3 regions of the Pseudomonas sp. FG29 genome follow, and region 1 is predicted to be linked to each of the others. Evidence: predicted binding sites of a transcription regulator. Region 1 holds the regulator's gene; each other region holds the start of a gene.
The links. The regulator FliA, encoded in region 1, starts transcription of late flagellar genes. The targets are predictions, from matches to a motif close to CTAAAGTTTNNNNNNNNNNNGCCGNTAA.

Region 1 (10,545 bases):
AAGGAAGAGGAAGTCAAGGAAGTGCAGCGCCAGCAGGAGCTGCTGCCGGCGCAGAAGGCCCAGGAGGTCAAGGAGCTGGGTTGGGACGATGTGACGCCAGTGGACATGGTGGGTCTGGAGGTGGGCTACCGCCTGATTCCGCTGGTCGACCGCAACCAGGGTGGTCAACTGCTGGCGCGGATCAAGGGTGTTCGCAAGAAGCTGTCGCAGGAGATGGGCTTTCTCATGCCGTCGGTGCATATCCGCGACAACCTCGACCTGGCACCCAATGCCTACCGTTTGACGCTCATGGGTGTCAGCGTGGCCGAGGCTGAGGTCTACCCGGATCGCGAGCTGGCGATCAACCCCGGTCAGGTGTTCGGCCCGCTCAATGGCATTGCCGCCAAGGATCCGGCGTTCGGCCTGGAGGCGGTATGGATCGATCCCAGTCAGCGTGACCAGGCGCAATCGCTCGGTTACACCGTGGTCGATGCCAGCACCGTGGTCGCCACCCACCTGAATCAGATCCTGCACAAGCACGCTCATGAGCTGCTCGGGCACGAGGAAGTACAGCAGCTCATGCAACTGCTGGCCAAGAGTTCGCCGAAGCTGGCCGAAGAGCTGGTGCCTGGGCTGGTGTCGCTGTCGACGCTGCTCAAGGTATTGCAGGCGCTGCTGCAGGAACAGGTGCCGGTGCGCGACATCCGCACCATCGCCGAGGCCATCGCCAACGTCGCGCCAAAGAGTCAAGATCCCGCCGCCATGGTCGCAGCCGTTCGCGTGTCGCTGGCTCGCGCCATCGTGCAAAGCATCGTGGGACTAGAGCCGGAGCTGCCTGTGATCACCCTTGAACCAAGGTTGGAACAGATATTGCTGAACAGTCTGCAGAAGGCCGGTCAGGGTAGCGAGGATGGCATCCTCCTCGAACCAGGTATGGCCGAGAAGCTGCAGCGTTCCCTGGTGGAAGCGGCGCAGCGCCAGGAAATGCTCGGCAAACCGGTGATCCTGCTGGTGGCCGGTCCGATCCGGGCGATGTTGTCGCGCTTCGCGCGGCTGGCGGTACCCAGCATGTACGTGCTGGCCTACCAGGAAATTCCGGACAACAAGCAGGTCACCATAGTCGCCACTGTGGGCCAGAACTGAGGTAAAGGGTCATGCAGGTCAAACGTTTCTTCGCTGCTGATATGCGGACCGCCATGAAACTGGTGCGTGACGAACTGGGCGCTGACGCGGCCATCATCGGCAACCGCCGCGTGGCCGGTGGTGTCGAGCTGACCGCCGCGCTCGACTATCAGGTGGCGCCAGCGCCGGTTCGACCGAATCCGGCTCTGGAGGCCGAGCTGCGCAAGACTCAGGCGCGCATCGCCAATGCCCAGGCGGAGCTGGCGACCCGTGCCGAACAGGACTCGTCGAAAGACCGTCAACTTTTCGCCAATGACTCGCTGGTGGCGCCGGAATTGCCGGCGACCCCGGTCAAGCCGCAGCGCCCCGTCGAGAAGCCGGTGGCTGCCGCGCCCAGTGTCGATCCGCGTGCGCTCGATGCCATGCGCTTCGAGCTGCATGGCCTGCGTGAACTGATCGAAGTACAGCTGGGCTCCATCGCCTGGGGGCAAATGCAGAGCCGTCGCCCGCAGCAGGCCAACCTGTGGCGCCGCTTGCAGCGTATGGGCCTGTCGGCCGAGCTGTCGCAGGCGTTGCTCGACCGCGTGGCGGGCGTCGCCGAGCCTCGTCAGGCCTGGCGCATGCTCCTGGCGCACCTGGCCCATGCGATCAAGACGCCCAAGGTCGAGCCGTTGGAAGAGGGCGGGGTGATTGCCCTGGTCGGCCCTGCCGGCATGGGCAAGACCACCACGCTGGCCAAGCTGGCCGCGCGTTACGTGCTTAAGTACGGTGCTCAGCAGGTCGCTCTGGTGAGTATGGACAGCTTCCGTATCGGCGCCCAGGAACAGCTCAAGACCCTGGGGCGCATCCTCGGCGTCTCGGTGACTCAGATCGATCCGGGGCAGTCGCTGCTGCAAGCCCTGGCGCCCCTGGCCAAGAAACGTGTCGTACTGATCGATACGGCGGGGTTGCCCGCCAACGATCCGGCCCTGCGTCTGCAGCTCGAGAGCCTGTCTGCGCGCGGCCTGAAAGCCAAGAATTATCTGGTGCTGGCCGCTACCAGTCAGAGCCAGGTGCTCAAGGCGGCCTACCATAGTTACAAGCGTTGCGGCCTTTCCGGCTGCATACTGACGAAGCTGGACGAGGCCGTGAGTCTGGGTGAGGTTTTGGGTCTGGCTATAGGCCAGCATCTGCCGGTAGCCTATGTCACGGACGGGCCGCGGATTCCGGATGATCTGCACGTTCCGCGTAGCCACCAGCTGGTCAGCCGCGCGGTGGGATTGCAGGCGCCGGAAGAGCCTAGCGAGGACGCCATGGCGCAATTGTTCGCCGGTCTCTATCAAGGAACCGCGCGGCGCGTCGGCTGAAGCGCTAAAGTGTTGCAAACCCTGCGTTTTTTGCAGGGGCGAACGGCCGGTTGGCCAAGTCGAAGTTAGACAAGGTATTGAGAGAACATGGGTATGCATCCCGTACAGGTGATCGCGGTAACCGGCGGCAAGGGCGGTGTCGGTAAGACCAACGTGTCGGTGAATCTGTCCATGGCCCTCGCCGATCTGGGGCGCCGGGTGATGTTGATGGACGCCGACCTTGGGCTCGCCAACGTCGATGTGCTGCTGGGGCTGAGCCCCAAGCGCACCCTGGCCGACGTGATCGCTGGTGAGTGTGACCTGCGTGACGTCCTGCTGCAGGGGCCGGGCGGTATCCGCATCGTGCCGGCCGCATCGGGCACGCAGAGCATGGTCAACCTATCGCCCATGCAGCATGCCGGCCTGATCCAGGCATTCAGCGATATCAGCGAAAACCTCGACGTGTTGGTGATCGACACTGCAGCCGGCATCGGCGATGCGGTCGTCAGCTTCGTGCGGGCGGCGCAGGAGATTCTCGTCGTGGTCTGCGACGAGCCGACCTCGATCACCGACGCCTACGCGCTGATCAAGCTGCTCAACCGCGACCATGGCATCAGCCGCTTCCGCGTGCTGGCCAACATGGCGCACAGCCCGCAGGAAGGTCGCAATCTCTTTGCTAAGCTGACCAAGGTGACGGATCGTTTTCTCGATGTCGCCCTGCAGTACGTCGGCGCGGTGCCCTACGACGAATGCGTACGCAAGGCGGTGCAGAAGCAGCGCGCCGTCTATGAAGCCTTCCCGCGCTCCAAATGCGCACTGGCGTTCAAGGCAATCGCTCAGAAGGTCGATACCTGGCCGCTGCCGGCCAACCCGCGCGGCCATCTGGAGTTCTTCGTCGAGCGCCTGGTGAAGCAACCGACAGCAGACTCGGCCGTATGACAGCAGCCTCTGGACTTCGTATGTACAACAAGGCTCGTGCGCAGGACTCCCAGCACCAGTTGATCGAGCGCTATGCGCCGCTGGTCAAGCGCATTGCCTATCACTTGCTGGCGCGTCTGCCAGCCAGCGTGCAGGTGGACGATCTGATTCAGGCCGGGATGATCGGCCTGCTCGAAGCCTCGCGCAAATACGACTCCAGCAAGGGTGCAAGCTTCGAAACATTCGCCGGTATTCGCATCCGCGGTGCCATGCTCGACGAGGTGCGCAAAGGCGATTGGGCACCGCGTTCGGTGCACCGCAACAGCCGGATGGTCAGCGATGCGATACGTACCGTTGAAGCGAGAACGGGGCGTGACGCTAAAGATCACGAGGTTGCTGCCGAACTCCAATTGAGTCTGGAAGATTACTACGGCATTCTTGGCGACACTTTGGGTAGCCGCCTGTTCAGTTTCGACGACCTATTGCAGGACGGTGAACATGGCGGACTGCACGAAGACGCCGGGCACACCCACCTCGAACCTTCGCGGGATCTCGAAGATGAACGCTTTCAAGCGGCATTGGCCGAGGCCATTGCCGGCCTGCCGGAGCGCGAGCGTCTGGTGCTGGCGCTGTATTACGATGAAGAACTGAACCTGAAGGAAATCGGTGAAGTACTGGGGGTCAGCGAATCGCGCGTCAGTCAGTTGCACAGTCAGTGCGCGGCGCGTCTGCGTTCGCGGCTGAGTGAATGGCGCGCTGGCTGAGTCGCAGCGTACTCGCAGGCAGAAACGGTTTCACGATTAAAGGACGTAGTTGCAAACGCAATACGTTTGGGACTGTACGGAGGTCGACTTGGACAAGAACATGAAAATCCTCATCGTTGACGATTTTTCGACGATGCGACGGATCATCAAGAACCTCTTGCGAGACTTGGGTTTCACCAATACCGCCGAGGCCGATGACGGCACTTCAGCGTTGCCGATGCTGCAGAGCGGCAGCTTCGACTTTCTGGTCACCGACTGGAACATGCCCGGTATGACCGGCATCGACCTGCTGCGTGCGGTACGTGCGGATGAGCGCCTCAAGCACCTGCCGGTGCTGATGGTCACCGCCGAAGCCAAGCGTGACCAGATCATCGAAGCGGCTCAGGCCGGCGTGAATGGCTATGTGGTCAAGCCCTTCACTGCGCAGGTGCTGAAGGAAAAGATCGAGAAGATCTTCGAGCGGGTCAACGGCTGATGTCGGCCGCGAGGGTGCTATGGAACACGATGATTCCACATTGGGCGATCTTGAAACGTCCCTGAAAACCAATGCCCGCGAACTGGTCGATAGCCTCGAAAAAGGTAACTTCGGCAACGCGGTGCAACTGATCAATGAGCTCAACAAGGTTCGTGATCGTGGTTTGTATCACGAGGTCGGCAAGCTGACCCGTGAGCTGCACAACGCTATTGTCAATTTTCAGCTCGACCCGCGCATGCCTCATGCCAAGGAGCTGTCGCAGATATCCGACGCCACCGAGCGTCTGAACTACGTCGTCACCCAGACCGAGAAAGCGGCCAACCGCACCATGGATCTGGTGGAGCAGAGTGCGCCACTGGTCAATGACCTGGCCGATGAGGCGCAGAGCCTCAGCGCCGAGTGGGGTCGTTTCATGCGCCGGGAAATCGGCGCAGAGGGTTTTCGTGAGCTGGCCAAGCGCATCGAGTTGTTCCTTGCGCGTAGCGAGCGTGACAGCAGCAAGCTGTCCAACCACCTCAACGACATTCTGTTGGCGCAGGATTACCAGGATCTGACCGGTCAGGTGATCAAGCGGGTGACGCAGTTGGTCACCGAGGTGGAAAGCAACCTGCTTAAATTAGTCCTAATGGCCAGTTCGGTAGACCGCTTCGCGGGTATCGAACATGACCACGATGCATTGCGTGCCGAACAACAGCAGCAAAAATCGCCGTCGACGGGTGAAGGTCCGCAGATTCATGCCGATAAGCGTGATGACGTCGCCTCCAATCAGGACGATGTCGACGACCTGCTATCCAGTCTTGGATTCTAAGGAGCACCCCACATGAGCTTCGGCGCCGATGAAGAGATCCTCCAGGATTTCCTGGTAGAGGCCGGCGAGATTCTCGAACAGTTGTCCGAGCAGTTGGTCGAGCTGGAAAGCCGACCGGACGACATGAACCTGCTGAACGCCATCTTTCGCGGTTTCCACACCGTCAAGGGCGGAGCAGGCTTCCTTCAGCTCAACGAGCTGGTGGAGTGCTGTCATATTGCCGAGAACGTGTTCGACATCCTTCGCAAGGGCGAGCGTCGCGTTGACGCTGAACTGATGGACGTTGTGCTCGAGGCGCTGGATGCGGTCAACAGCATGTTTGGCCAGGTTCGGGAACGCTCCGAGCCTACGCCGGCATCGCCCGAGCTGCTGGCAGCCCTGGCACGCCTGGCCGAGCCAGCAGGTGCGCAACCCGAGCCGGTTGCCGAGCCTGTAGCGGTGCAGGCCGCGCCGGAGCCTGAACCCGAACCGGTTGCCACGCCTGCTGCAAGTGCTGCGTCCTCCGACATCACCGATAGCGAGTTCGAGCAACTGCTCGATGCGCTGGGCGATACGCCGCCGGCTGCTGCCGAAGCCAGCGCCGGCAGTGACGATATCACCGACGATGAATTCGAAGCGCTGCTCGATCAACTGCATGGCAAAGGTCAGTTCGCCGCGCCAGCCGCATCGGCACCGGCCCCTGCAGCTCCTGCTGCTGCCGCGCCCGCCGCACCTGCCGGTGACGATATCACCGACGACGAATTCGAAGCTTTGCTCGATCAGTTGCACGGCAAGGGCCAGTTCGCCGCGCCGGCTTCGCCTGCCGCGCCTGTAGCGGCCGCGCCAGCCGCCGCCCCGAGTGCCCCGGCCGGTGACGACATCACGGATGACGAGTTCGAATCGCTACTCGATGAGTTGCACGGCAAGGGCAAATTCGTAGCGCCGGCTCCAACTGCCGCTCCGGCCGCAGCGGCAGCACCGGCTCCTGCGGCGGCCAAGCCTACGCCTCAGCCAGCTGCTGTGCCGGCGGCCAAGCCCGAACCCGCTGCGCCGCGTGCTGCTGCGCCAGCTCCTGCTGCGGCGGAGAAGGCGCCTGCCAGCGAAGCCGAAACCACCGTACGGGTCGATACCGCACGCCTCGACGAGATCATGAACATGGTCGGCGAGCTGGTACTGGTGCGTAACCGCCTGGTGCGCCTGGGCCTCAATAGCGGCGACGAGGCCATGTCCAAGGCGGTGTCGAACCTCGACGTGGTCACGGCGGATCTGCAGACTTCGGTGATGAAGACCCGCATGCAGCCGATCAAGAAGGTCTTCGGCCGCTTCCCGCGCCTGGTTCGCGACCTGGCGCGCAATCTGAAGAAAGAGATCAACCTCGAGCTGGTGGGCGAAGAAACCGACCTCGACAAGAACCTGGTCGAGGCGCTGGCCGACCCGCTGGTGCACTTGGTGCGCAACGCGGTCGACCACGGCGTGGAGACCCCGGAAGAACGCGAGAAGGCCGGTAAGGCTCGCGCAGGTAGGGTGGTGCTGTCTGCCGAGCAGGAAGGTGACCACATCCTCTTGTCCATCACCGATGACGGCAAGGGCATGGATGCCGACATCCTGCGCGCCAAGGCGGTGGAGAAGGGCTTGCTGGACAAGGATGCAGCCGAACGTCTGAATGAGTTCGAATGCTACAACCTGATCTTCGCCCCGGGCTTTTCGACCAAGACCGAAATTTCCGACGTGTCCGGTCGCGGTGTCGGCATGGACGTGGTCAAGACCAAGATTTCCCAGCTCAACGGCACGGTCAACGTGTTCTCGCAGAAGGGCCAGGGCTCGAAGATCGTCATCAAGGTCCCGCTGACCTTGGCGATCATGCCGACGCTGATGGTTATGCTGGAGAATCAGGCCTTCGCGTTCCCGCTGGTCAACGTCAACGAGATCTTCCACCTCGATCTGTCGCGCACCAACGTGGTCGATGGCCAGGAAGTGGTGATCGTGCGCGACAAGGCGCTGCCGCTGTTCTATCTCAAGCGTTGGTTGGTGCCGCAGGCGTTCATGGAGGAGCAGCGTGAAGGGCATGTGGTGATCCTCACCGTAGGCAGTCAACGCATCGGTTTTGTCGTCGATCAATTGGTCGGTCAGGAAGAAGTGGTAATCAAGCCACTTGGCAAGATGTTGCAGGGCACCCCGGGGATGTCCGGGGCGACCATCACCGGCGACGGTCGCATCGCGCTGATTCTCGACGTACCGAGCATGCTCAAGCGCTACGCTCGACGTTTCTGATGGTTTTGCGGCACGGGCCGATGCCCGTGCCGTCTAGGAGTGTTTATGGCAGTCAAGGTCTTGGTAGTAGACGACTCCGGCTTCTTTCGCCGGCGTGTTTCGGAAATTCTGTCTGCCGATTCCAGCATTCAGGTGGTCGGGACGGCCACCAACGGACGGGAAGCCATCGATCAGGCGCTGGCGCTCAAGCCAGACGTGATCACCATGGATTACGAGATGCCGATGATGGATGGCATCACGGCTGTACGTAACATCATGCAGCGTTGCCCGACGCCTGTGCTGATGTTCTCCTCACTCACCCATGAAGGCGCACGTGTCACCCTGGATGCGCTGGATGCCGGGGCGGTGGATTTCCTGCCGAAGAATTTCGAGGACATCTCGCGTAACCCGGAGAAGGTCAAGCAACTGCTGTGTGAAAAGGTGCATTCCATTGCACGCAGCAACCGTCGCTTCAGTTCTGCGGTTGCCACACCGGCACCGGCTGTCACTAGCCCGACGCCTGCGCCAAGTCGCAGCGCTACGCCTGTTCGCACGCCGGCGCCGGCCGCTCCTGCGCGTACTGTGTCGGCTGCAGGTGGTGCCTCCAGTGCCAGTAGTAATTCGCCGGCACCACGCCGCAAGGCCTACAAGCTGGTCGCCATTGGTACTTCCACCGGTGGCCCGGTTGCATTGCAGCGCGTGCTGACCCAACTGCCGGCCAACTTTCCGGCGCCGATCGTGCTGATCCAGCACATGCCGGCAGCCTTCACCAAGGCCTTTGCCGAGCGCCTGGACAAGCTCTGCCGCATCCAGGTCAAGGAAGCCGAGGACGGCGACATCCTGCGCCCAGGTCTGGCGCTGCTGGCTCCTGGCGGTAAGCAGATGATGGTGGACGGTCGCGGTGCGGTGAAGATCCTGCCTGGTGACGAGCGTCTCAACTACAAGCCCTGTGTCGACATCACCTTCGGCTCTGCCGCCAAGTCGTTCAACGACAAGGTGCTGGCTGTGGTGCTCACCGGCATGGGCGCCGATGGCCGTGAAGGTGCACGCCTGCTCAAGCAGAACGGCAGCCAGGTATGGGCCCAGGACGAAGCCAGCTGCGTGATCTACGGCATGCCGATGGCAGTGGTGAAGGCTGATCTGGCCGATGCGGTCTATTCGCTCGACGACATCGGCCGACATCTGGCCGAGGCCTGTCAGTGATGAAACCTGAGCCGGGCGGTCATGCATGGATGTCCTGAGTCTAATCGGCGTCATTCTGGCGTTCGTCGCCATTCTCGGGGGCAACTATCTCGAAGGCGGACAAGCCTCGGCGCTGCTCAATGGTCCGGCAGCGCTGATCGTGCTCGGCGGTACGCTCGGCGCGGCTTTCCTGCAGACGCCGATCAGCACGTTCAAGCGTTCTGTGGGCGTGTTGCGCTGGATCTTCTTCCCGCCACGCATCGATCTGGTCGGTGGTATCAACCGGGTCGTCGGCTGGAGCATGGTGGCGCGCAAGGAGGGCTTGCTCGGTCTGGAGTCGGTGGCTGACGCCGAGCCTGACGCCTATGCGCGCAAGGGGCTGCAGTTGCTGGTCGATGGCGCTGAGCCGGAATCCATCCGTAGCATCCTCGAGGTCGATCTCTACACCCAGGAAGCCCGTGATATTCAGGCTGCCAAGGTGTTCGAGAGCATGGGCGGTTATGCGCCGACCATCGGCATCATCGGTGCGGTGATGGGCCTGATCCACGTGATGGGCAATCTGGCCGACCCCAGCATGCTGGGTAGTGGCATCGCCGTGGCCTTCGTCGCCACCATCTACGGTGTCGGGTTCGCCAACCTGTTGCTGCTGCCGGCTGGCAACAAGCTCAAGTCCATTGCGTTGCGCCAGTCGCGCTACCGGGAAATGCTGCTCGAGGGCATTCTCTCCATCGCCGAGGGTGAGAACCCGCGTTCCATCGAATTGAAGCTGCAAGGCTTCATGGATTGATGGAGGCACTATGGCCCGCAGACGGCATCAGGAAGAGCACGAGAATCACGAGCGCTGGCTGGTGTCCTACGCGGATTTCATCACGCTGCTGTTCGCCTTCTTCGTGGTGATGTACTCCATCTCCTCGATCAACGAGGGCAAGTACAAGATTCTCTCGGACACCCTGACGGGCGTGTTCAACCAGCCGGATCGTTCGATCAAACCCATTCCTATCGGTGAGGAACGCCCGCGTACCGGCGATCCCGAACGGGCGACGATGAACGAGGACGACAAGGATGTGACCGACAGTACGCTGCGCAGCATTGCCTCCAGCGTGCGTGATGCCTTCGGTGACCTGATCCAGAGTGATCAGTTGAATATTCGCGGCAACGAGATGTGGATCGAGCTCGAACTCAGTTCCAGCCTGCTGTTCCCCAGCGGCGATGCCTTGCCGAACAATCAGGCATTCGACATCATCGAGAAGGTCGCCAAGATTCTGGCACCCTATGAAAATCCGGTGAAGGTGGAAGGGTTCACCGACAACCTGCCGATCCAGACGCCCCAGTATCCGACCAACTGGGAGCTGTCCTCGGCGCGAGCGGCAAGCATCGTGCGCATGCTCGCCATGGACGGGGTCAATCCTGTCCGTCTGTCTGCGGTGGGCTATGGTGAATTTCAGCCGGTTGCGGACAATTCGACAGCCGAAGGGCGTGCCCGTAATCGTCGGGTGGTGTTGGTGATCTCGCGTGACCTGGACAATCGCCGTAACAGCGGTAGTACCGCTGCAAGCCAAGGCGGAGCTGGCACGCAACCTGCAAAAGCGCCAGAGCAGGGGGCCGCACAACCGTGAACCGTCAAATCCCAGTCGCGCCGTTGCGGCGGTCGACAGCCATTCTCGGTCTGCATGCGTCACGCCGGGAGGATGAGAAAAGATGAAAGTCTGGGCAGTAGCCAATCAGAAAGGTGGTGTCGGCAAG
Region 2 (10,545 bases), on a different contig from region 1:
CGCCCGCGATATCTACGAGCTGCGCTGCGTACTGGAAGGCCTGATCGTCCAGCTGTTCACCCTCAACGCCAAGCCCAAGGACATTCGCGCCCTGGAAAAGGCTCTAGAGGAGAACCGCAAGACGCTGGAGAGCGGCGACCTGCAGGCCGTGTTGGAGTCGGTGCAGGGCTTCTACGACGTGCTGCTCGAAGGCTCCGGCAACCAGATCGCCGCCACCCAGCTGCGCCAACTGCAGGCTCGTATCAGCTACCTGCGCGCCACCTCGGTGTCGCAGACCAACCGCCGTGGCACCAGCAACCAGGAAATGGAGCGCATCGTCGAGGCGATCAAGAGCGGCGATCCGCTGGCCGCGCACCAGGCCTCGGTGGATCACGTCCGGGCAGCCGCCAAGGTGGCGCTGGACTACCTTAAGTCCAAGCAGGACGAAACCGGGGAGATGCGCGACTTCGTCATCCCTATCGCCCAGCAAGAGCCCCGTATCGGACGCTGATGCCATGCCCGCTCCGCGCTTCTGCCCGCAGTGCGGCTCGGGCGATCTCAGCCGCCGACTGCCCGACGGCGACACCCATGAACGCCTGATGTGCGGCGCCTGCGGCTATATCCACTACGAGAACCCCAAGGTCATCGCCGGCTGCATCATCGAGCGCGAGGGCCGCTACCTGCTGTGCCAACGCGGCATCCCGCCACGTGTTGGCACCTGGACGCTGCCGGCCGGCTTCATGGAAAACGGCGAGACCACCGAACAGGCCGCGCTGCGCGAAGTCTGGGAAGAAACCGGGGTACGCGCCGAAATCCTCTCGCCCTACTCCATCTTCAGCGTGCCGCGCATCAGCGAGGTGTACATCATCTTCCGCGCCTGCGCGCTGGAGATCACCGGCCAGCATGGCCCGGAAACCCTCGACTACCGCTTCTTCGCCCCCGAGGAAATCCCCTGGGACGCGATCTACTACCCGGCCATCCGACAGATCCTCGAGCGCTATATCGAGGAACGCCAGGCCGGTGTGTACGGCATCTATATGGGCAACGACGACACCGGCAAAGTGCATTTCATGCGCTGAGTGCCGCCCCTGACCCGGATGCAATCCGGGGGACGTGCCTTCCGTGGAGCATCCCGGATTGCATCCGGGCTACGTCGCCCAAGCGCTCGGCATCACGCCTCGATACCCTCGACGATGATCACTTCCGCCTTCGCCACACCCTGGCGATGCACGCAGGCGTCCTGGTATTCAGCCGAGTTGTAGCAGGCCAGCGCCTGCTCGTAAGAGTCGAACTCGATCACCACGCTGCGCTGCGGTGTCGACCGCCCCTCCATGGCCTGCGAGCGGCCACCGCGAGCCAGGAACCGCCCACCATGCAGGCTGAACGCGGCGGGCGCGCGGCGGGTGTATTCGCTGTATTGCTGCGGGTCGGTGACATCGACGTGGGCGATCCAGTAGGCCTTCATGCTGACTCCGGTAGAGGATGGTTTTCTAGGTATTATGGTATACCATGAATCCATCCTCCCGAGACAACCCAGGTACCGCCTCATGTCATTCAACTCCATCGAAGAAATCATCGAAGACTACCGCCAGGGCAAGATGGTGCTGCTGGTCGATGACGAGGATCGCGAGAACGAGGGTGACCTGCTGCTGGCTGCAGAAAAGTGCACCCCCGCCGCGATCAACTTCATGGCCCGCGAGGCGCGCGGCCTGATCTGCCTGACCCTGACCGAAGAACATTGCCAGCGTCTGGGCCTGGAGCAGATGGTGCCGGCCAATGGCAGTGCCTTCAGCACCGCCTTCACCATTTCCATCGAAGCCGCACAAGGCGTGACCACCGGCATTTCCGCCGCCGACCGCTGCCACACGGTGTTGACCGCCGTGGCGCCGAACGCCGTTGCCGAGGATCTGGTGCAGCCTGGGCACATCTTCCCACTGCGCGCCCGCGACGGCGGCGTGCTGACCCGCGCCGGACACACCGAAGCCGGCTGCGACCTGGCCCGCCTGGCCGGGCTGACGCCTGCCTCGGTGATCGTCGAGGTGATGAACGAAGATGGCAGCATGGCGCGCCGCCCGGATCTGGAAGTGTTCGCCCGCCAGCACGGCATCAAGATCGGCACCATCGCCGATCTCATCCACTACCGCTTGAGCAACGAGCACACCGTAGTTCGCATCGGTGAACGCGAGCTGCCCACCGTGCACGGCACCTTCCGCCTGGTGACCTACGAGGATCGTATCGCCGGTGGCGTACACATGGCCATGGTGATGGGCGATATCCGTCACGATGAGGCAACGCTGGTGCGCGTGCACGTGATCGACCCGCTGCGCGATCTGGTCGGCGCCGAATACACCGGCCCGCAGAACTGGACGCTCTGGGCCGCCCTGCAGAAAGTGGCGGAAACCGGGCATGGCGTGGTGGTGGTACTGGCCAACAACGAATCGTCGCAGGCCCTGCTCGAGCGCGTGCCACAACTGACTCAACCGCAGCGCCCGTTCAGCCGCACGCAATCGCGCATCTATTCGGAAGTGGGTACCGGCGCCCAAATCCTGCAGGACCTGGGCGTCGGCAAGTTGCGTCACATGGGCCCGCCGCTGAAGTACGCGGGCCTGACCGGTTATGACCTGGAGGTCGTCGAAAGCTTGCCTTTCGAGCCAGCGGTTACAGCTTGAAGCGCGCCACCATCTGATTGAACGACACAGCCAGGCGCGACAGATCCTGGCTGGACGCGCTGGTCTGGTTGGCACCGGCGGCGGTCTGGGTCGACAGCTCCTGGATGTTCACCAGGTTGCGATCCACCTCGCGGGCTACCTGGGCCTGCTCTTCGGCGGCACTGGCGATCACCAGATTGCGCTCGTTGATCCCGGCGACGGCTTGAGCGATGCGCTCCAGCGCCTCACCGGCCTGCTGCGCCAGGCTCTGGGTGCTCTGCGCCACATCCTGGCTCTTGCCCATGGAACGCACAGCCTGCTCGGCAGTGTTCTGCACGGTACCGATGATCGATTCGATTTCACCGGTGGAGGTCTGCGTGCGCGCAGCCAGCGCGCGAACCTCATCGGCCACCACGGCGAAACCACGGCCCTGCTCGCCGGCACGCGCCGCTTCGATGGCCGCATTGAGCGCCAGCAGGTTGGTCTGCTCGGCGATGCCTCGGATCACGTCGACCACGTTGCCGATATTGCGCACCTGCTCGGCCAGGGTCTGCACGGTGGAAGTGGACGCACCCAATTCGACCACCATGCCGTTGATGGCCTGCACCGCCTCGCGTGCGCCTTCACGCCCACCCTCGGCCTCCTGGTTGGCACTGCGCGAGGCTTCAGAGGTGGATACGGCGTTGCGCGCCACCTCTTCCACCGCAGCGGTCATCTCGTTGACGGCGGTGGCCGCCTGCTGAATCTCGTCATTCTGACGCACCAGGCCACGCGTGCTTTCGTCGGTCACTGCGCTCAACTCTTCGGCCGCCGAGGCCAGTTGGTCGGATGCCCCGGCGATCTCCTGCAGAGTGCGGCGCAGGCTGGCCCGCATGCTGCCCAGGGCACGCAACAGTTGACCGGCCTCATCCTGGCGAGTGCTGTCGATCTGCACCGTAAGATCGCCTTCCGCCACGCGCTGGGCGCTGACCACCGCAGCAGCAATGGGCGCACTGATGCTGCGCGTGATCAGCAGCCCCAGCGCGATGGCCAGCAAGAAGGCAAGCGCGACGCCGCCATAGAGCATCAGCTTGGCCGAGCTCTCCAGTTCCTTGGCATTCTCAGCCCCTTCTGCCGCCTGGCGGTTGTTGGAGTCGATGATGGTGGTCAACTTCTCACGCAGTGCCGCGAATTGCTGGCGCTGTTCACCATTGATGAGTGCGCTGGCCTCGTTGGTCTGCCCCTGCGACAGCAGTTGCAGCATGCGGGCTACCGTTGCGTTGTAGGCGGGCCAGTCACGCTCCATCTGGTCACCCGCGATACGCTCGTCATCCGCCAGCAGCGTTTGCCGATATTCGGCGAAGTTCTTCGCCGCTGTCCGAGCGTTTTCCTGCAGGCTGTCGATGACCTCCTGGCGAGCGGCTTGCGGCTCCTGCGCTACCGTCAAGCTGAGCAAGCGATAGAGATCGCGCTGCTGCGCCAGCAGCGCAGAGTTGACGTTGTTGACCTTTGCCACCGACACGAGGTTATTGGCGAATACCGACTGTAACGCGTTCGATAGCTGGCCGATGCCATTGCCACCCAAGGCACCGATGATCAGCGTGATAAGGGCCGAAAGAATGAAGGCAGAAAGCAGTTTGGTCGCCAGTTTAGTGTTGTCGAGCCAGCTCATGATGAGCTCCTAGGCAGAGAAAGCAGGAAGAGGAACGGTAAACCGATATTCACCAATGATCTGAATCGGCTTATCGATTAATAACTTAAGCGGATGCGGGGGAAATTCCGTGAGAGATGAGGCTTGGACACGGCCAAGGCAGCTTGCATAAATCTTGGAATACCATAATATGATATTCCGTAGGCCGAGCAATCGAACGAGCGCATCAGGACAATCCCAACAAGCCCTCGATCACGGCCAGACTTAACACACCCCGAATGGGGTCACTGCTCCCTGAAGGCGGGCGTGAACAATCGCCCGCTTGCGTAAAAACACAACAACGAGGGCAAGCAAGATGGTGTTCAAGAAAACCATAGCGGCAACGCTGATCGCCACGCTCATGGGCGCGGCAGCCGCCACCGCAAGCGCCGCCGATAGCCTGAGCTTCGTCAGCTGGGGCGGTACCACTCAGGATGCGCAGAAAGACGCCTGGGCGGTGCCATTCGGCGAAAAGACCGGCATCAAGGTGCTGCAGGACGGCCCAACCGACTACGGCAAACTCAAGGCCATGGTTGAAAGCGGCAACGTGCAGTGGGACGTGGTCGACGTGGAGGCGGACTTCGCCCTGCGAGCCGCCCGCGAAGGCCTGCTCGAACCCCTGGACTTCAACGTCATCAAGCGCGATCGCATCGACCCGCGTTTCGTCTCCGACCACGGTGTCGGCTCCTTCTTCTTCTCCTTCGTACTCGGCTACAACGAGCGAAAACTCGGCAAGGGCAAACCGCAGGACTGGACAGCGCTGTTCGACACCGCGACCTATCCGGGCAAGCGCGCGCTGTACAAGTGGCCGAGCCCCGGCGTGCTGGAGCTGGCCCTGCTGGCCGACGGCGTACCGGCCGACAAGCTCTATCCGCTGGATCTCGATCGCGCCTTCAAGAAACTCGACACCATCAAGAAAGACATCGTCTGGTGGGGCGGCGGCGCGCAGTCGCAACAACTGCTCGCCTCCGGCGAAGTCAGCCTCGGCCAGTTCTGGAACGGGCGCATCCATGCCCTGGAACAGGAAGGCGCCTCGGTGGGCGTGAGCTGGAAGCAGAACCTGGTCATGGCCGACTTCCTGGTCGTGCCCAAAGGCGCGAAGAACAAGGATGCCGCCATGAAGTTCCTGGCCATGGCCAGTGGTGCAGAAGGTCAGGCCGAGTTCGCCAACCTCACTGCCTACGCACCGGTCAACCTGGACTCGGTAGCGCAGCTCGACAAAGAGTTGGCACCCAGCCTGCCTACCGCGCATGAAGCCGATCAGGTCACCCTGGACTTCGCTTACTGGGCCGAGCATGGCAATGACATCGCCGCCCGCTGGAATGAGTGGCTGCTGAAATGAAGATCGCCGCCGTGCCGTTGACCCAGTCACCCGCCGGCGGCTCTCCCCGCCCGGCGCGTCTGGCTCGCTGGAAGGGTTCGCTCCCGCTGCTACCTGCCTTGCTGTTCCTGGCGCTGTGCTTTCTCGCGCCATTGATCGGGCTGTTGCTGCGTGGCGTGCTGGAGCCGACGCCCGGGTTGGGCAACTACGAAACCTTGTTCGCCAATTCGTCCTACGCCAAGGTGCTGTTCAACACCTTCTCGGTGGCGGGTCTGGTCACGTTGATCAGCCTGCTGCTGGGCTTTCCCCTGGCCTGGGCCATCACCCTTGCCACGCGTGGCTGGGGCCGCTGGCTGCTGAGCATCGTCCTGCTGTCGATGTGGACCAGCCTGCTGGCCCGCAGTTACGCCTGGCTGGTGCTGTTGCAGGGCTCTGGAGCAATCAACTCGGCGCTGATGTGGCTGGGCCTGATCGATGAACCGCTGGAGCTGGTGCATAACCTGACCGGCGTGGTGATCGGCATGAGCTACATCATGATCCCGTTCATCGTTCTGCCGCTGCAGGCGACCATGAGCGCCATCGACCCGATGGTGTTGCAGGCCGGCTCAATCTGCGGCGCCAGCCCCTGGAGCACCTTCTTCCGTGTGTTCCTGCCGCTGTGCCGACCGGGGCTGTTCTCTGGCGGCCTGATGGTGTTCGTCATGTCCCTGGGTTACTACGTCACCCCGGCGCTGCTCGGTGGCGCGCAGAACATGATGCTGCCCGAGTTCATCGTCCAGCAGGTGCAGTCCTTCCTCAACTGGGGCCTGGCCAGCGCGGCGGCAGCCCTGCTGATCGCCATTACCCTGCTGCTGTTCTACGTCTATATGAAGCTGCAGGCGGAATCGCCGGTCGCCTCCAGTAACGCGAGGTAAACATGCTGCTCTCCCCCAATGCCATCAGCGGCCGGCTGCGTGTCGGCCTGTACCTGACCACCGGGGCAATCGCCGCCTTCCTGCTGCTGCCGATCGTGTTCATCGTGCTGCTGTCGTTCGGCTCCTCGCAGTGGCTGGTCTTCCCGCCACCGGGCTGGACACTGAAGTGGTACGGCCAGTTCTTCTCCAACCCGGAGTGGATAGCCTCGGCCCTGACCAGCCTCAAGGTCGCCGTGCTGACCACCCTCTGCGCTGTCGCCCTCGGTCTGCCTTGCGCCTTCGCCCTGATACGCGGCAAGTTTCCCGGCCGCGAAGCCTTGTACGCGCTGTTCACCCTGCCGATGATCGTGCCGCTGGTGATCATCGCCGTGGCCGTGTACGCGCTGTTTCTCAAACTCGGCTACACCGGCACGCTGTTCGCTTTCGTGGTCAGCCACGTGATCGTCGCGCTGCCCTTCACCATCATCTCGATCATCAACTCGCTGAAGCTGTTCGACCAGTCCATCGAAGATGCTGCGGTGATCTGCGGCGCCTCGCGCCTGCAGGCCATCGCCAAGGTGACCTTCCCGGCCATCCGCCCCGGCATCGTCGCCGGCGCGCTGTTCGCCTTCCTGGTGTCGTGGGACGAGGTGGTGCTGAGCGTGATGATGGCCAGCCCGGAATTGCAGACCCTGCCGGTAAAGATGTGGACCACCCTGCGCCAGGATCTGACGCCGGTCATTGCAGTGGCCTCGACCCTGCTCATCGGCCTGTCCATCGCCATCATGCTGATCGCCGCGCTGCTGCGTCGGCGCAGCGAAACGAACGCCTGATTATTCGAGGTACATGAGATGAGCGCGGTACTCAAAACGTTCGACGAACAGGCGCCCCTGGTCAGCCTGCGCAACCTGAACAAGCATTACGGCAACTTCGCCGCTGTCGACAACATCAACCTGGACATCCGCGACGGCGAGTTCCTCACCTTCCTCGGCTCCAGCGGCTCGGGCAAGAGCACCACCCTGGCCATGCTTGCCGGCTTCGAGACGCCCAGCTCCGGGGAAATTCTGGTCAACGGCCAGTCGCTGGTGCAGGTACCGCCACACAAGCGCGATATCGGCATGGTGTTCCAGCGCTATTCGTTGTTCCCGCACCTCAACGTGCGCGACAACATCGCCTTCCCGCTGACCATCCGCAAGCAGAAGCCCGCCGAGATCGAAAAGCGTGTCGATGCCATGCTCAAGCTGGTGCAGCTCGAACCTTTCGCCCACCGTCGCCCTGCGCAACTCTCCGGTGGCCAGCAGCAACGCGTGGCCATCGCCCGCGCACTGGTCTACGAACCGCGCATCCTGCTGATGGACGAACCACTCGGCGCCCTCGACAAGAAGCTGCGCGAGGATCTGCAGGACGAACTGCGCCACCTGCACCGGCGCCTGGGCATCACCATCGTCTACGTCACCCATGACCAGGAAGAAGCCATGCGCCTGTCGCAGCGCATCGCCATCTTCAGCCACGGCAAGATCGTCGGCCTGGGCACCGGCACCGACCTCTACCAGGCACCGCCGAACGCTTTCGTCGCCTCGTTCCTGGGCAACTCCAACTTCCTCCGCGCCACGGCCGTCAACGCCCAGCAGGTGATGTTCGAGCAGCGTCCGCTGCAGGTGCCCGCGCAATCGGCGCAGCACGCTGGCAAAGAGGTGCTGCTGATGATCCGCCCCGAGCAAGCGCAACTGCTGACCGCCGAACAGGCCAGCGCCACGCCGCTACCGGCCGGCTACAACGAGATCTCCGCAAAGGTCGAAGAGATGGTCTTTCTCGGCGACAGCCTGACCTGCAGCGTGATCACCGCTGGCGGCAGCCGCCTCAGCCTCAAGGCCTTGTCCATTGCGGCCACGACTCACCAACCGGGCAGCGACGTGCGCGTGCGCTGGCAGACGGCACACACCTGCGTCTATCACGAGTGGAACGACAGCGATCTGCTCAAGGGCGCCGGCAGCCACTGAAGCCAGGCCTCGAAGACCCTCGGCGGCGAGCCTCGAGTCGACGCCGAGTTGGCCACTGCAACAGCAATATTGTGGAAACACGCGGGGCGTCACAAAGCGCATATGCGCGCTTGACTTCACCCCGCTGAAACGGGCATCTGGCAAGGCTTCGCTCAGCCTGTCCGAGACTCGCGGCAACACCGCACCGATCCGATGAATGCAACAGGTCAAGCGATGCAATCAGTCATGCCTCAGTAGTTCTAGCGCAGCACCCAACAAGGAGGGTCTTATGCACAAAAGGCTGTTGGCAGTGGGGGCGCTGATCGCCGCTTGCCAGTTCACGTCGGCGCAGGCCGAGCAACAGACCCTGACCTTCGTCAGTTGGGGCGGCTCCACCCAGGCCGCGCAGGAACAGGCCTGGGCCATCCCCTTCGAGCGTGAGACCGGCATTCGCGTCATCCAGGCCGGCCCCACCGACTATGACAGTTTTCGCAAGATGGTCGAGAGCGGCGACGTGTCCTGGGACGTGGTCGACGTCGAGGCCGATTTCGCCCTGCGCGCCGGCCGTGAAGGCCTGCTCGAGCCACTGGATCTGAAGCAGGTCGCCCAGCGCCAGATCGATCCGCGTTTCGTCACCATCTACGGCGTCGGCTCGTTCTACTTCTCCTTCATCCTCGGCTACAACACCCAGACCCTCGGCGAAACGCCCTCCGGCTGGGCGGCGCTGTTCGACCTCGAACGCCACCCTGGCAAGCGCGCCCTGTACAAGTGGCCAAGCCCGGGTGTGCTGGAGATGGCTCTGCTGGCCGATGGCGTGCCGGCCGACAAGCTCTACCCACTGGATCTCGACCGCGCCTTCAAGAAGCTCGACAGCATCAAGTCGCAGATCGTCTGGTGGGGCAGCGGCGAGCAATCGCAACAGTTGCTGACCTCCGGGCAGGCCAGCCTGGGCATGTTCTGGAACGGCCGGGTCAGCGCCCTGCAGCGTGAAGGCGCGAGCGTAGGCATCGACTGGCAGCAGAACCTGGTCACGGGCGATTTCCTGGTCATCCCCCGGGGTACGCGCAACAAGGAAGCGGCCAAGCGCTTTCTGGGTCATGCCACCAGCGCGGCCGCCCAGGCCGACTTCGCCATGCGTAGCGGCTATGCGCCGGTGAACCTGGGCAGTGCGGCATTGATACCGGCGCAGCTCGCCGCGGAGCTGCCCAGCGCTCATGCAGCGGGCCAGATCACCCTCGACTTCAAGTACTGGAGCCGCAACGGCGAAGCCATCAGCAAGCGTTGGTACGCCTGGCAAGGGCAATAGCCACGAGGGCTTGCGTGCTCAGACTTTTGGTATACCATATTATCGTAATACCTCAGCAGTTCATTCAGAGGCTACTGCGATGATCCACCCCGATACCTACAAGAAAGTCATGGGCGCCTTCCCCTCTGGCGTCACCGTCATCACCACCCTCGATGACGAAGGCCAGGTCGTAGGCCTGACCGCCAGCGCCTTCAGTTCGCTGTCGCTGGATCCAGCCCTGGTGCTGTTCTGCCCCAACTACAGCTCCGATTCCTACCCGGTGCTGATCCGCAACAAGCGTTTCGCCATTCACCTGCTCTCTGCCGGGCAGCAGCACGAGGCCTACGCCTTTGCCAAGAAGGGCAAGGACAAGGCACAGGGTATCGAATGGAGCTTGAGCGAACTGGGCAATCCGTTGCTGCCAGGTGCCACGGCGATCATCGAATGCGAGCTGTGGCGCGAGTACGAGGGTGGAGACCACGCCATTCTGGTCGGCGCGGTGAAGAATCTGATCGTCCCCGAGCAGAGCCCGGCACCGATGGTCTATTGCCGCGGCAAGATGGGCGCGCTGGCGGCCTTGGCCTGATCACGCGCCATCACTCACACCCGCAGAACTCGCTAGCGCTGGCCTGAACAAGCGCCAGAGCACAGACGATCTACGGGTTTGACCGGTCAGCCCTCTCCAGGCGCGACCATACGCATGGGCCGAGTGCCTATCTTGGCCCCCGTGACCTCGTCCACAGCGATCGCCTGAATTTCCGTGCCGGTTTC
Region 3 (10,545 bases), on a different contig from region 1:
AGTGAAGGCGTGGTTGCGCATCTGCTCGGCCAGCATCTGGTCGGTGCCGTCGGGGAATTGCCGGCCTGCGGTCTGTTGGGGCTCGTGGTGGGTGACGCGGATGCCGAGCGGGCACGCCTGTTGATCGCCGAGTACAATGCCGCGCAACCTGTACCCGGTGACGAGCCGGAGTCCTTCCAGGGTGTGTTGCTCTGCTGACGCGCCCCTGCCTGTCGAGTCGTTTCATGTGTGGACGTTACGCCCTGTTCCGTTGGTCGCCTGCTTTCGCGGCGCAGCCCGGTTTTCCCGATGATCAGCAGCCGCACTGGAACCTGGCGCCTGGCAGCCAGGTACTGATGGTGCGTGTCGGCGAGAAGGGGGCGGAGTTGGCGCGCGGACGCTGGGGGCTGACGCCGGCCTGGTTGCAGGATCTGTCGAAGAGCCCGGCCCATGCCCGTGCCGAGAGCCTGGCCGAACAGCCCATGTTCCGTGAAAGCTTTCGCGAGCGTCGCTGCCTGATCCCGGCCAATGGCTTCTATGAATGGCGTGGGGCAGGGCGCAAGCGCCCGTACTGGATCACTGGTGAGGCATCGATCCTCTATTTCGCCGGACTCTGGGAGCGTTATCCGGTCAGCGGGCACGAATACCTGAGTGTGGCGCTGATTACCCGTGCGGCCGCTTCGCAGCGCCGTCCGCTGATTCTCAACGAGGACGAACAGGCGCTGTGGTTAAACCCGGATGCCTCGCCGCAGGCGCTGCAGGCTCTGTTGAATGCGCCTCAGGCGGCGTTGCGCGAACGTGCTCTGGCGACCCTGGTCAACGATCCCAAGCTGGATGCGCCAGAGTGTCTGACGCCTGCCTGAATGCCGCCTGATTCAAAGGCGAGGAGCCGGCGCCATGGGCTCCTGCCTGATGTTCACACCTTGAACTGATTGATCAGGCGTCGCTGCTGCTCGGCCAGTTGGGTCAGCTCGGCGCTGGCCTGGCTGGCCTCATCGGCGCCGCCGGCCACTTCGTTGGCGACCTGACCAATGTTGGTGACGTTGCGGTTGATGTCCTCGGCGACGGCGCTTTGTTCCTCTGCGGCGCTGGCGATCTGCGTGTTCATGTCGTTGATCACCGAGACGGCCTGGGTGATCGCGTCCAGCGAGCTGGCGGCTTCACCGGCATGTCGCACGCTGTCGTCGGTCTTGCTCTGGCTCTGCTCCATTACCTTGACCACGTCCCGCGTGCCCTGCTGCAGCTGCTGGATCATGCTCTGGATTTCTTCGGTGGCCTGCTGGGTCTTCTGTGCCAGGTTGCGCACTTCATCGGCGACCACGGCAAAGCCTCGGCCTTGTTCGCCCGCGCGGGCGGCTTCGATCGCGGCATTCAGGGCCAGCAGGTTGGTCTGCTCGGCGATGCCGCGGATGGCGACGAGAATGGCGTTGATGTTCTCGCTGTCCTTGGCCAGGTTCTGCACCACCCCGACGGCGCGGCTGATCTCACTGGCCAGGGCGGCGATGGCGGTGGAGGTTTGTTGCACCACCTGCTTGCCCTGATTGGCGGCCTGGTCGGCGTGGTTGGCCGCTTCGGCCGCCTGGGTGGCGTTGCGCGCCACATCCTGGGCGGTAGCGGTCATTTCATGCACGGCGGTGGCCACCAGTTCGATTTCCGCCAGTTGCTTCTGAATGCCCTGATTGGTGCGGATGGCGATATCGGCGGTGTGCTCGGACGAGTCGCTGACCTTCTGTACCGACACCACGACCTGGCCGATCATGCTCTGCAGCTTGCTCAGGAAGGCGTTGAAACCTTGTGCGATCTGCCCCAGCTCGTCGGCGCGATCGACCTTCAGGCGCACGGTGAGGTCGCCTTCGCCCTTGGCGATGTCGTCCAGCATGTTCACCATCTGCCGTAGCGGTCGGGCGATGCCCAGTGCCACCAGCCAGATGACCAGCAGGCCCATCGCCGCGATCAGCAGGCCGACCAGGGTCATGCCGAAGGTGTCAGCGTCGCGTTGTTGGGCCAGTTCGCCTTGCATCTTGTTGAGGTCAGCCATCACCACCTGCACCGGGAGCGACAGCATCAGCACCCAGCGTGCATCGCTCTGGCCGATGGCAAAACTCAGGAACAGTTCGATATGGCTGTGCTCGGGATCATCCGGGTTGTCGATGGAGTAGATCGGCTGGCCCGGTTGCAGCTTGCCCAGGTTGCCCAGTTCGTTGGCATCGAGCAGGACGGTGGCCGGCTCGCCGAGTTTGTCCGGAGCACGGGTGGAGGCGATCAGGCGGCCGTTGCCGGCGATCAAGGCCAGTTCGCCGGCGCCGTCGTAGAGCTGCGCGTCGGCTTGCTTGAGTAGATCCTGGATGAAATTGACGGCCAGGTCGGCACCGGCGATGCCGCGGAACTCGCCGTTGACCAGAATCGGCGAGGTGAACGAGGCGAGCATGGTCATCTTGCCGCCTACGTCATAGGGCGCCGGATCGATGACGCAGGGGCGTTTGCGCTCCTTGGCGCACAGGTAGTACTCACCGGCACGTACGCCGGTGGGCAGGAGTTCCTCGCTTTCCATCGAACCGATGGCATCGATGCCCAGGCTACCGTCGGCATTGCGGAACCACCAGGGCAGGAAGCGCCCGGTGCCGTCATAACCATCACCTTTCTTGCCGGCATACAGGTCGTCACTGGCATCGAAGGCGTTGGGTTCCCAGCCGATGTAACTGCCCAGCAGTTTGGGGTTTTGTGCCGTGGTCTCGTGCACCAGGCTGGCGAGCTCCTCACGGCTGATGCTGAGCAGGGGGCTGCCATTGCTGTCGGTCATGCCGAGCATGGCATTGAGGCGCGCGAGGTCGGCCGTGATTTGCAGCGGCACATCCAGCTCACGCTGGATCACGCTGGCCTGTCCCTGAACCAGGGTGATCAGGCGCTGCTCGATGGCTCGTTCGAGTAGGGCGTGCGTGCGTTTTTCCACCAGTGCCTGGCTGCGGCTGCTGGCGAAAAGAGCGTACAACACCAGTGCGGCTACCACGGCCAATACGCTGGCGCCTGCGAGCAGGGCCACGGAGAACTTGATCGACTTGAACTTCATTGCAGCTCCGGACGCAGATAGGTCTCACCACTGAATCGGCTGCGGGGGAAAAATCCTGAGCCGCAACCATTCTCTAGCACCTGCTTTCTTACATTCGCCATCACTCAGCAAAGATGGCCCGCCGCCATTGCGCAAGTCGCCAGGTTGCTCGCCTGGTCACCGCGACCTAGCATACGAACTCGTTTTCTCGGAGAGTCGTGGATGAACAAGTCACTTACCCTGAGTGGGCTGGCGGCAGCCTTGCTGCTGGCCGGCTGCCAGGCGGTCAACACCACCAGCGGTGGCGCCGTTGGCGTGGAGCGCAAGCAGTACATGTTCAGCATGTTGTCAGCCGACCAGGTCAATCAGATGTACGCCCAGTCTTATCAGCAGACGCTTAGCGAGGCGTCGAGCAAAGGTGTTCTGGACAAGACCAGCGCCAATGCCAAGCGTGTGCAGGCCGTGGCCAATCGGCTGATCCCGCAGGCGCCGCGCTTTCGGCCAGATGCGGCCAACTGGAATTGGGAGGTCAATCTGATCAAGAGCCCCGAGCTCAACGCCAACTGCGGGCCGGGCGGCAAGATCATCTTCTATTCCGGCATCATCGAGCAGCTCAAGCTGAGTGATGACGAGATCGCCGCGATCATGGGCCACGAGATGGCTCACGCATTGCGCGAGCATAGCCGCGAGGCCATGTCCAAGGCTTATGGCATCCAGATGGCCAAGCAGGGCGCGGGGGCCTTGTTGGGCCTGGGGCAGGACAGCCTGGCACTTGCCGATACCGTGGTCGAATACAGCCTGACGCTGCCCAACAGTCGGGGCAACGAGAACGAGGCCGATCTGATCGGGCTCGAACTGGCCGCGCGTGCGGGCTACGACCCGAATGCGGCGATTTCGCTGTGGAAGAAGATGGAGGCCGCCGGTGGCAATGCGCCGCCCGAGTTCATGAGCACCCACCCGTCGTCCAGCAGTCGCATCGCCTCTCTACAGGCGGCGATTCCCAAGGTCATGCCGCTCTATCAGCAGGCCAAGGCAGGTCAGTAACAGGCCAAGGCGCTGCCTCAGGGGAGCGCCTTGTCGGCAAAGGGGCGGGTTTCCAGGCCCAACTGCGCGCGAAAGCTCTCCATGTCGAACATGGTGCAGATTTCCTGGATTTCGTCGCTGTGATTCAGAGTCCAGAACGCCATGGCTGAAATACTCAGCACCCGGTCGCTGGCCGGATAGCCAAAGGCCGGGCGCTCGATCGTACCGATCATGGTGCTCCAAGTGAACACCTTGTTGCCTTCGGCAATGCATTCCTCGAGCACCACCTGAATGTCCGGCATGGCTTGGCGGACTTCCTCCACCAGATGCGCGAAGCCGGCACTGTCGAGTGCGGCGCCGGTGAAAGAGCTTTTATAGAGGAAGTCGCTGCTGTGCAGTTGCTCGGCGAGGGCCAGTCGACCTCTATTCCAGGACAGGTCGATATGCTGGCGCACCACCTTCTTGTGTTCTTCCAATGACATGCCTTCCTCCCGAGACGTGCGTGGCGGCACTGTGATGTGCTGCGCACTCTAAGTGCCCGGGAGGTGGCAGAAATTGGCCGAAATGACGTACAGGTGGCGTCAGTGAATCGTCAGATGAGCCCGCTGAGTTTCAAGGCCTGATAGCCCGCATACACCGCCAGCACGGCAAACGCGCAGGCCGCGAGGCGGCGGATCAGGGCCAGCGGCAGGCGATCGGCTGCGAAGTTGCCCGCCAGCACGACCGGCACGTTGGCCAGTAGCATACCCAGCGTGGTGCCCATGACGACCAGAACGAAATGCGGGTACTGAGCGGCCAGCATTACCGTGGCGACCTGGGTCTTGTCGCCCATTTCGGCAAGGAAGAAGGCGATCAGGGTGGTGAGGAATGGGCCGTATTTTTTCAGACCCGACTCTTCATCTTCGTCCAGTTTGTCCGGAATCAGCGTCCAGATGGCCACCGCGACGAAGCTGGCCGTGAGAATCCAGCTCAGGGTGGCGGGCGAGAAGAAGCCGGCAACCCAGTTGCCCACGGCGCCTGCTGCGAAGTGGTTGGCCAGGGTGGCGGCAACGATGCCCCAGATGATCGGCCAGGGGCGGCGGAAGCGGGCGGCCAGCAGCAAGGCGAGCAGTTGCGTCTTGTCGCCAATCTCGGCGAGGGCAACGATGAAGGTGGGGACGAACAGGGATTCCAGCATCAGGTTTCCTAAAGGGGCGGGTCGACACGGCGTATGACACGAACGACCTTCCCGCCCCGGGTGAGGTTGTGCGTGTCATAGGTCTTGTCAAACCGCGGGCCTCTCTAAGAAGGCCTTAGGTCGCATGCGCCATGCTCTGCGGAGCAAGTGTGTTGACGCATGCCGGGCGAGCAGGGCGCTCGCGGGAGACTACTCCCCTAGGACGGGCGCAATTGTGCCCAAGCGCCTGCTCAGGAGCAAGTCCATTCAGCCGCGTGCGCTGTAGATGCGGAAACCGTCGGCCTCGGCAAGGGTGTGGCAGGGGCCGAGATGACGCTCGATCAGCGGGGGATACTTGAGAAAACTATTGGCCACCAGGCGCAGCTCTCCACCTTTGAGCAGATGGCGTTTGGCCTGGGTCAGCAGGTTCTCGCTGGCCTGGTAGTCGGTGTGTACGCCTTGATGGAAAGGCGGATTGCTGACGATGGCGCTCAGCCCTTCGGGAGCCGACTCGATGCCGGTACCGGCGATGACATTGGCCTCAAGGCCGTTGCGGGCCAGAGTCAGGCGACTGCTTTCCAGGGCGAAGGCGTCGACGTCCAGCAGGCTCACTTCGCTGCTCGGGTAGCGTCGTTTGAGTGCGGCGCCGAGTACGCCAGCGCCGCAGCCGAAATCTAGCAGATGACCGTCTGGCAGGCCATCCAGGTGTTCCAGCAGCAGCGCACTGCCGCGATCCAAGCGGCCATGGGCGAATACGCCAGGCAGGGTGACGATCTCCAGCGCGCCATCGCTGAGCGGCAAAGAATAGTGTTGTGCCAGTGCGTGCAGGTCGGGATGCTCAGGAACCTGCTCCACCTCTACGCACCACAACTGACAGTGGCGGGCGCTATCCAGCTTGCGGGGGCGGCCGAAAGCCTCGAGTTGCTTCGCCGCACGCTCGATGCCTGCGCGTTTTTCCCCGACCAGGTACAGCGGCTTGCCAGCCAGGCGTGAGGCCAGGGCCTGTAACAGGTAGTCGCTCAGCTCGCGCGATTTCGGCAAAAACAGCACCGCCGCGCGATAGTCACCGGCCGGCATCTGGGTGTCGAAGTGGCTGCGACCGGGGAAGCGTGTCGCGAGCAGTGCCTGATCACCGGCATGCCAGTTCCAGCCTTGGGCATGTGGCAATACGCCGAGCAGATCGTCTGCCGGCAAGCCTGCCAGTAGCAGTTCGCCGTCGAACAATTCGGCCTGGCGCAGCAATACTTCGCTTCGCGGATCCATGAGGTGTCCTGTGCATCGGTTTACGGGAAGAAGCATGCAGCAGGCGCTATCACGCCTGCTGACAAGGGGCGCGAAGCTTACCCGACGACCCGCACTGGCGCACCGGCAAAGAAGCCTGCGGCATTGGCCACGACCTGCCCCACGATGCGTTGCCGGGCCTCTTGACTGCCCCAGGCGCTGTGCGGTGTGACGATCAGTCTGGGGATGTCGTTCGCCAGCAGCGGGTTGCCGTCTTTCGGCGGCTCCTGCAGCAGCACGTCGGTGGCGGCGCCGCCCAGATGACCACGGCGCAGCGCGTCGGCCAGCGCCTGCTCATCGACCAGCCCACCGCGAGCGGTGTTGATCAGGAAGGCGCGCGGTTTCATCAGTGCCAGCTCGCTGGCGCCGATCAGGTTGCGGGTCTGTTCGTTGAGCGGGCAGTGCAGGGTCAGTGCATCCACCTGTGGCAGCAGTTCGTGCAGGGGCAGGCGATCCGCGCGCGCCGGGCGGCCGGGCAACTGCCCGAGCAATACACGCATACCGAAGGCTTCGGCCAGGCGGGCGACTGCGCTACCCAGTTCGCCGTGGCCGAGCATGCCGAGCGTTTTGCCTTCCAACTCGACGATGGGGTGATCGAGCAGGCAGAACTGGCTGGCCTGCTGCCAGCGCCCAGCGGCGATATCGCGTTGGTAGTCGGGCAGGCGCGTGGCCAGCGCCAGCAGCAGCATCAAGGTGTGCTGCGCCACGGACGGGGTTCCGTAACCCTGGCAGTTGCATACGGTCACGCCATGTTCGCGAGCAGCGCTCAGGTCGATGTTGTTGGTGCCGGTGGCGGTTACCAATACCAGCTTCAGCTCCGGGCAGGCGGCGAAGGTGGTGGCGTCCAGCGGCACCTTGTTGCTGATGGCGACCTGGGCACCTTGCAGGCGTTCGGCGACCTGATCCGGACGCGTTTGCGCGTGCAGGGTCAGCTCGGCGAAGGCCTGATGCAGCGGTTGCATATCCAGGTCGCCCAGGTCGAGGGAGGCGTGGTCGAGAAAGACGGCGCGTGCGCTGTTGCTCATCAGCTGTACCTTTTCGCAGGTGGGTCGCAGGAGTAGATTGGCGAGCCTACCAGACCTTCCTTGTCGATGCGGAGCCGCCATGTACTGGAGCGAATTTCTCACCGTTGCCCTGATCCATCTGCTGGCGGTGGCCAGCCCCGGGCCGGATTTTGCAATCGTCGTACGGGAAAGCGTCGCTCACGGCCGACGTGCAGGTGTCTTCACCGCGCTGGGCGTCGGTAGCGGAATCCTGGTGCACGTGACCTATTCGTTGCTGGGTATCGGCCTGATCGTGTCGCAGTCCATCGTGCTGTTCAACGCACTGAAATGGCTGGCTGCGGCTTACCTGCTGTACATCGGCTTCAAGGCCCTCAGGGCGCGCCCGGCCGACCCAGCAGCAGCCGAGTTGGCGCTGACCGACGAGCCCCGCAGTGCCCGCAGCGCCTTCGTCACCGGTTTCATCACCAATGGGCTGAATCCCAAGGCCACGCTGTTCTTCCTCTCCCTGTTCACCGTGGTGATCAATCCGCATACGCCCGTTGCCATTCAGGCGGGGTATGGCCTTTATCTGGCGATGGCCACCGCCATCTGGTTCTGCCTGGTGGCCTGGCTGTTCAGCCAGCAACGCGTGCGCGCCGGTTTCGCTCGGCTGGGCCACTGGTTCGACCGACTCATGGGTGTCGTGCTTGTGGGTATCGGCGTGAAGCTGGCATTCACCGAGATGCGCTAGCCGCATCCGAGCCGTCGTGAAATGACCTGAAAGCAGCAGGCGTGGCCGTTTCCTTCGTTGCGGTCACGCTACAAATCATTCTTTGGGATGATTCTGTCATCCGCTTGCCCCACTAGAGTCGCAGCATTCCCTGATTCCTTTCGTGCATAAGAAGGTGATCCCATGCTGCAGACCCGTCTCATCCCGGCGGCGGCCAACGCCCATGACTTTCCCCTGCTGATCAAGCGCCTGCTGCTTTCCGGCAGCCGCTACGAGAAGACCCGCGAGATCGTCTACCGCGACAAGCTGCGCTACAGCTACGCGACCTTCAACGAGCGGGTGGCGCGGCTGGCCAATGTGCTCAGCGATGCCGGAGTAAAAGCCGGCGATACCGTGGCCGTGATGGACTGGGACAGTCATCGCTATCTCGAGTGCATGTTCGCCATCCCCATGCTCGGCGCGGTGCTGCACACCATCAATATTCGTCTGTCGCCGGATCAGATCCTCTACACCATGAACCATGCCGAGGATCGCTTCGTGCTGGTCAACAGCGAGTTCGTGCCGCTGTATCAGGGCATCGCCGGGCAACTGACCTCGGTCGAGAAAACCCTGCTGCTGACCGATGGCGAAGACAAGAGCGCCGAGCTGCCGAATCTTGTCGGTGAATACGAGAGTCTGCTGGCGGCTGCCAGCCCCAGTTATGCCTTCGCCGATTTCGATGAAAACTCGGTGGCCACGACCTTCTACACCACCGGCACCACGGGCAACCCCAAGGGGGTGTATTTCACGCATCGGCAACTGGTGCTGCACACCCTGTCCATGGCGGCTACGGTGAGTGCGCTCGACAGCATTCGCCTGCTCGGCAATGACGATGTGTACATGCCGATCACGCCGATGTTCCACGTTCACGCCTGGGGTGTCCCTTATGTGGCGACCCTGCTTGGGGTCAAGCAGGTCTACCCGGGCCGCTACGAGCCGGACATGCTCTGCCGGCTGATCAAGGAAGAGAAGGTCAACTTCTCCCACTGCGTGCCCACCATTCTGCAGATGCTGCTCAATGCCCCTGGCGCGCAGGGGCATGATTTCGGCGGCATGAAGATGATCATCGGCGGCAGTGCGTTGAATCGTTCCCTGTATGAAACGGCCAAGGCGCGTGGTATCCAGCTCACCGCTGCCTACGGCATGTCCGAGACCTGCCCGCTGATTTCCTGTGGCTACCTCAACGAGGAGTTGCGCGCCGGCAGCGAGGACGAGCGCACCACCTACCGTATCAAGGCCGGGATCCCGGTGCCGCTGGTCGAGGCCGCGATCATGGATGGCGATGGCAATTTGCTGCCCGCCGATGGCGAGTCTCAGGGCGAGCTGGTGCTGCGTGCGCCCTGGCTGACCCAGGGCTATTTCCGCGAGCCGGAAAAGAGCGAAGAACTCTGGGCGCATGGCTGGTTACATACCGGCGATGTCGCCACCCTGGACGGAATGGGTTTCATCGAGATCCGCGACCGCATCAAGGATGTGATCAAGACCGGGGGTGAATGGATTTCTTCACTGGAGCTGGAGGATCTGATCAGTCGTCATCCGGCCGTGCGTGAGGTCGCAGTGGTCGGGGTGCCCGATCCACAGTGGGGCGAGCGTCCCTTCGCGCTGCTGGTCGCGCGTGACGGCCAGGCGTTGGATGCCAAGGGGCTCAAGGAGCACCTCAAGCCTTTCGTCGAGCAAGGTCACATCAATAAGTGGGCCATTCCCAACCAGATCGCGCTTGTTACTGAAATTCCCAAGACCAGTGTCGGCAAGCTGGACAAGAAGCGCATTCGCCTGGATATCGCCCAGTGGCAGGAGGCGGGGAGCGCCTTCCTCTCCACCTTGTGAGGGGCATTTTGACTGGGTGGCCAGCGTGACCACTCAGTCAAACAAGCGTTTGGCTTGCTAATTGCTGTTTCCCGTCCATGCTTGACTCATCGCAGGTGCTGAGACCTGCGAGCCAGAGTGTCTGAGGGCTGCAAATCACTCTTTCGAGGGATCAAGCGGGATGACCCGCTGGCTATAGTCAAAGCATCCATAACAAAAAACACATGGAGTAGCGTCGATGACAACAAAAACAACACCCTACTGGCGCCTGGCAAAACTGCCGTTGGCCGTCAGTCTCGCTTCTACCCTCGCCGCCCCGGCATTCGGCGTCACGTTTAACATCGGTGAGATCGAAGGGCAGTTCGATTCTTCTCTCTCCGTGGGTGCCAGTTGGTCGACCGAGAAGGCTGATAAGGATCTGATTGGCGTCAACAACGGTGGCCGTGGTCTTTCTCAGACCTCCGACGATGGTCACCTCAATTTCAAACGCGGAGAAACTTTC

Region 2: ACODS1_RS18130 (methyl-accepting chemotaxis protein) is a predicted target of FliA. The motif match lies at 4,341-4,368, and genes of this name have one in related genera.
Region 3: ACODS1_RS17145 (methyl-accepting chemotaxis protein) is a predicted target of FliA. The motif match lies at 3,079-3,106, and genes of this name have one in related genera.

The regions. Positions count from the first base shown of each region.
Region 1 is NZ_JBMDJU010000015.1:85,014-95,558, forward strand. Features, by position in the region: gene flhA (flagellar biosynthesis protein FlhA) at 1-1,122, shown strand, start outside; gene flhF (flagellar biosynthesis GTPase FlhF) at 1,134-2,447, shown strand; gene fleN (flagellar synthesis regulator FleN) at 2,535-3,365, shown strand; gene fliA (RNA polymerase sigma factor FliA) at 3,362-4,108, shown strand; gene ACODS1_RS16135 (chemotaxis response regulator CheY) at 4,209-4,583, shown strand; gene ACODS1_RS16140 (protein phosphatase CheZ) at 4,603-5,391, shown strand; gene ACODS1_RS16145 (chemotaxis protein CheA) at 5,404-7,641, shown strand; gene ACODS1_RS16150 (protein-glutamate methylesterase/protein-glutamine glutaminase) at 7,687-8,823, shown strand; gene ACODS1_RS16155 (flagellar motor protein) at 8,849-9,589, shown strand; gene motD (flagellar motor protein MotD) at 9,600-10,418, shown strand; gene ACODS1_RS16165 (ParA family protein) at 10,501-10,545, shown strand, end outside.
Region 2 is NZ_JBMDJU010000019.1:73,386-83,930, reverse strand. Features, by position in the region: gene ACODS1_RS18150 (GntR family transcriptional regulator) at 1-490, shown strand, start outside; gene ACODS1_RS18145 (NUDIX hydrolase) at 495-1,058, shown strand; gene ACODS1_RS18140 (DUF1330 domain-containing protein) at 1,151-1,444, opposite strand; gene ribBA (bifunctional 3,4-dihydroxy-2-butanone-4-phosphate synthase/GTP cyclohydrolase II) at 1,527-2,648, shown strand; gene ACODS1_RS18130 (methyl-accepting chemotaxis protein) at 2,638-4,278, opposite strand; gene ACODS1_RS18125 (ABC transporter substrate-binding protein) at 4,613-5,638, shown strand; gene ACODS1_RS18120 (ABC transporter permease) at 5,635-6,531, shown strand; gene ACODS1_RS18115 (ABC transporter permease) at 6,534-7,343, shown strand; gene ACODS1_RS18110 (ABC transporter ATP-binding protein) at 7,362-8,510, shown strand; gene ACODS1_RS18105 (ABC transporter substrate-binding protein) at 8,779-9,795, shown strand; gene ACODS1_RS18100 (flavin reductase family protein) at 9,875-10,360, shown strand; gene ACODS1_RS18095 (winged helix-turn-helix transcriptional regulator) at 10,447-10,545, opposite strand, start outside.
Region 3 is NZ_JBMDJU010000017.1:68,242-78,786, reverse strand. Features, by position in the region: gene ACODS1_RS17155 (putative signal transducing protein) at 1-198, shown strand, start outside; gene ACODS1_RS17150 (SOS response-associated peptidase) at 225-842, shown strand; gene ACODS1_RS17145 (methyl-accepting chemotaxis protein) at 896-3,046, opposite strand; gene ACODS1_RS17140 (M48 family metallopeptidase) at 3,248-4,069, shown strand; gene ACODS1_RS17135 (ketosteroid isomerase-related protein) at 4,087-4,530, opposite strand; gene ACODS1_RS17130 (TMEM165/GDT1 family protein) at 4,641-5,222, opposite strand; yybP-ykoY riboswitch at 5,270-5,435, opposite strand; gene ACODS1_RS17125 (methyltransferase) at 5,472-6,467, opposite strand; gene ACODS1_RS17120 (2-hydroxyacid dehydrogenase) at 6,545-7,510, opposite strand; gene ACODS1_RS17115 (LysE family translocator) at 7,590-8,219, shown strand; gene ACODS1_RS17110 (fatty acid--CoA ligase) at 8,382-10,064, shown strand; gene ACODS1_RS17105 (DUF1302 domain-containing protein) at 10,282-10,545, shown strand, end outside.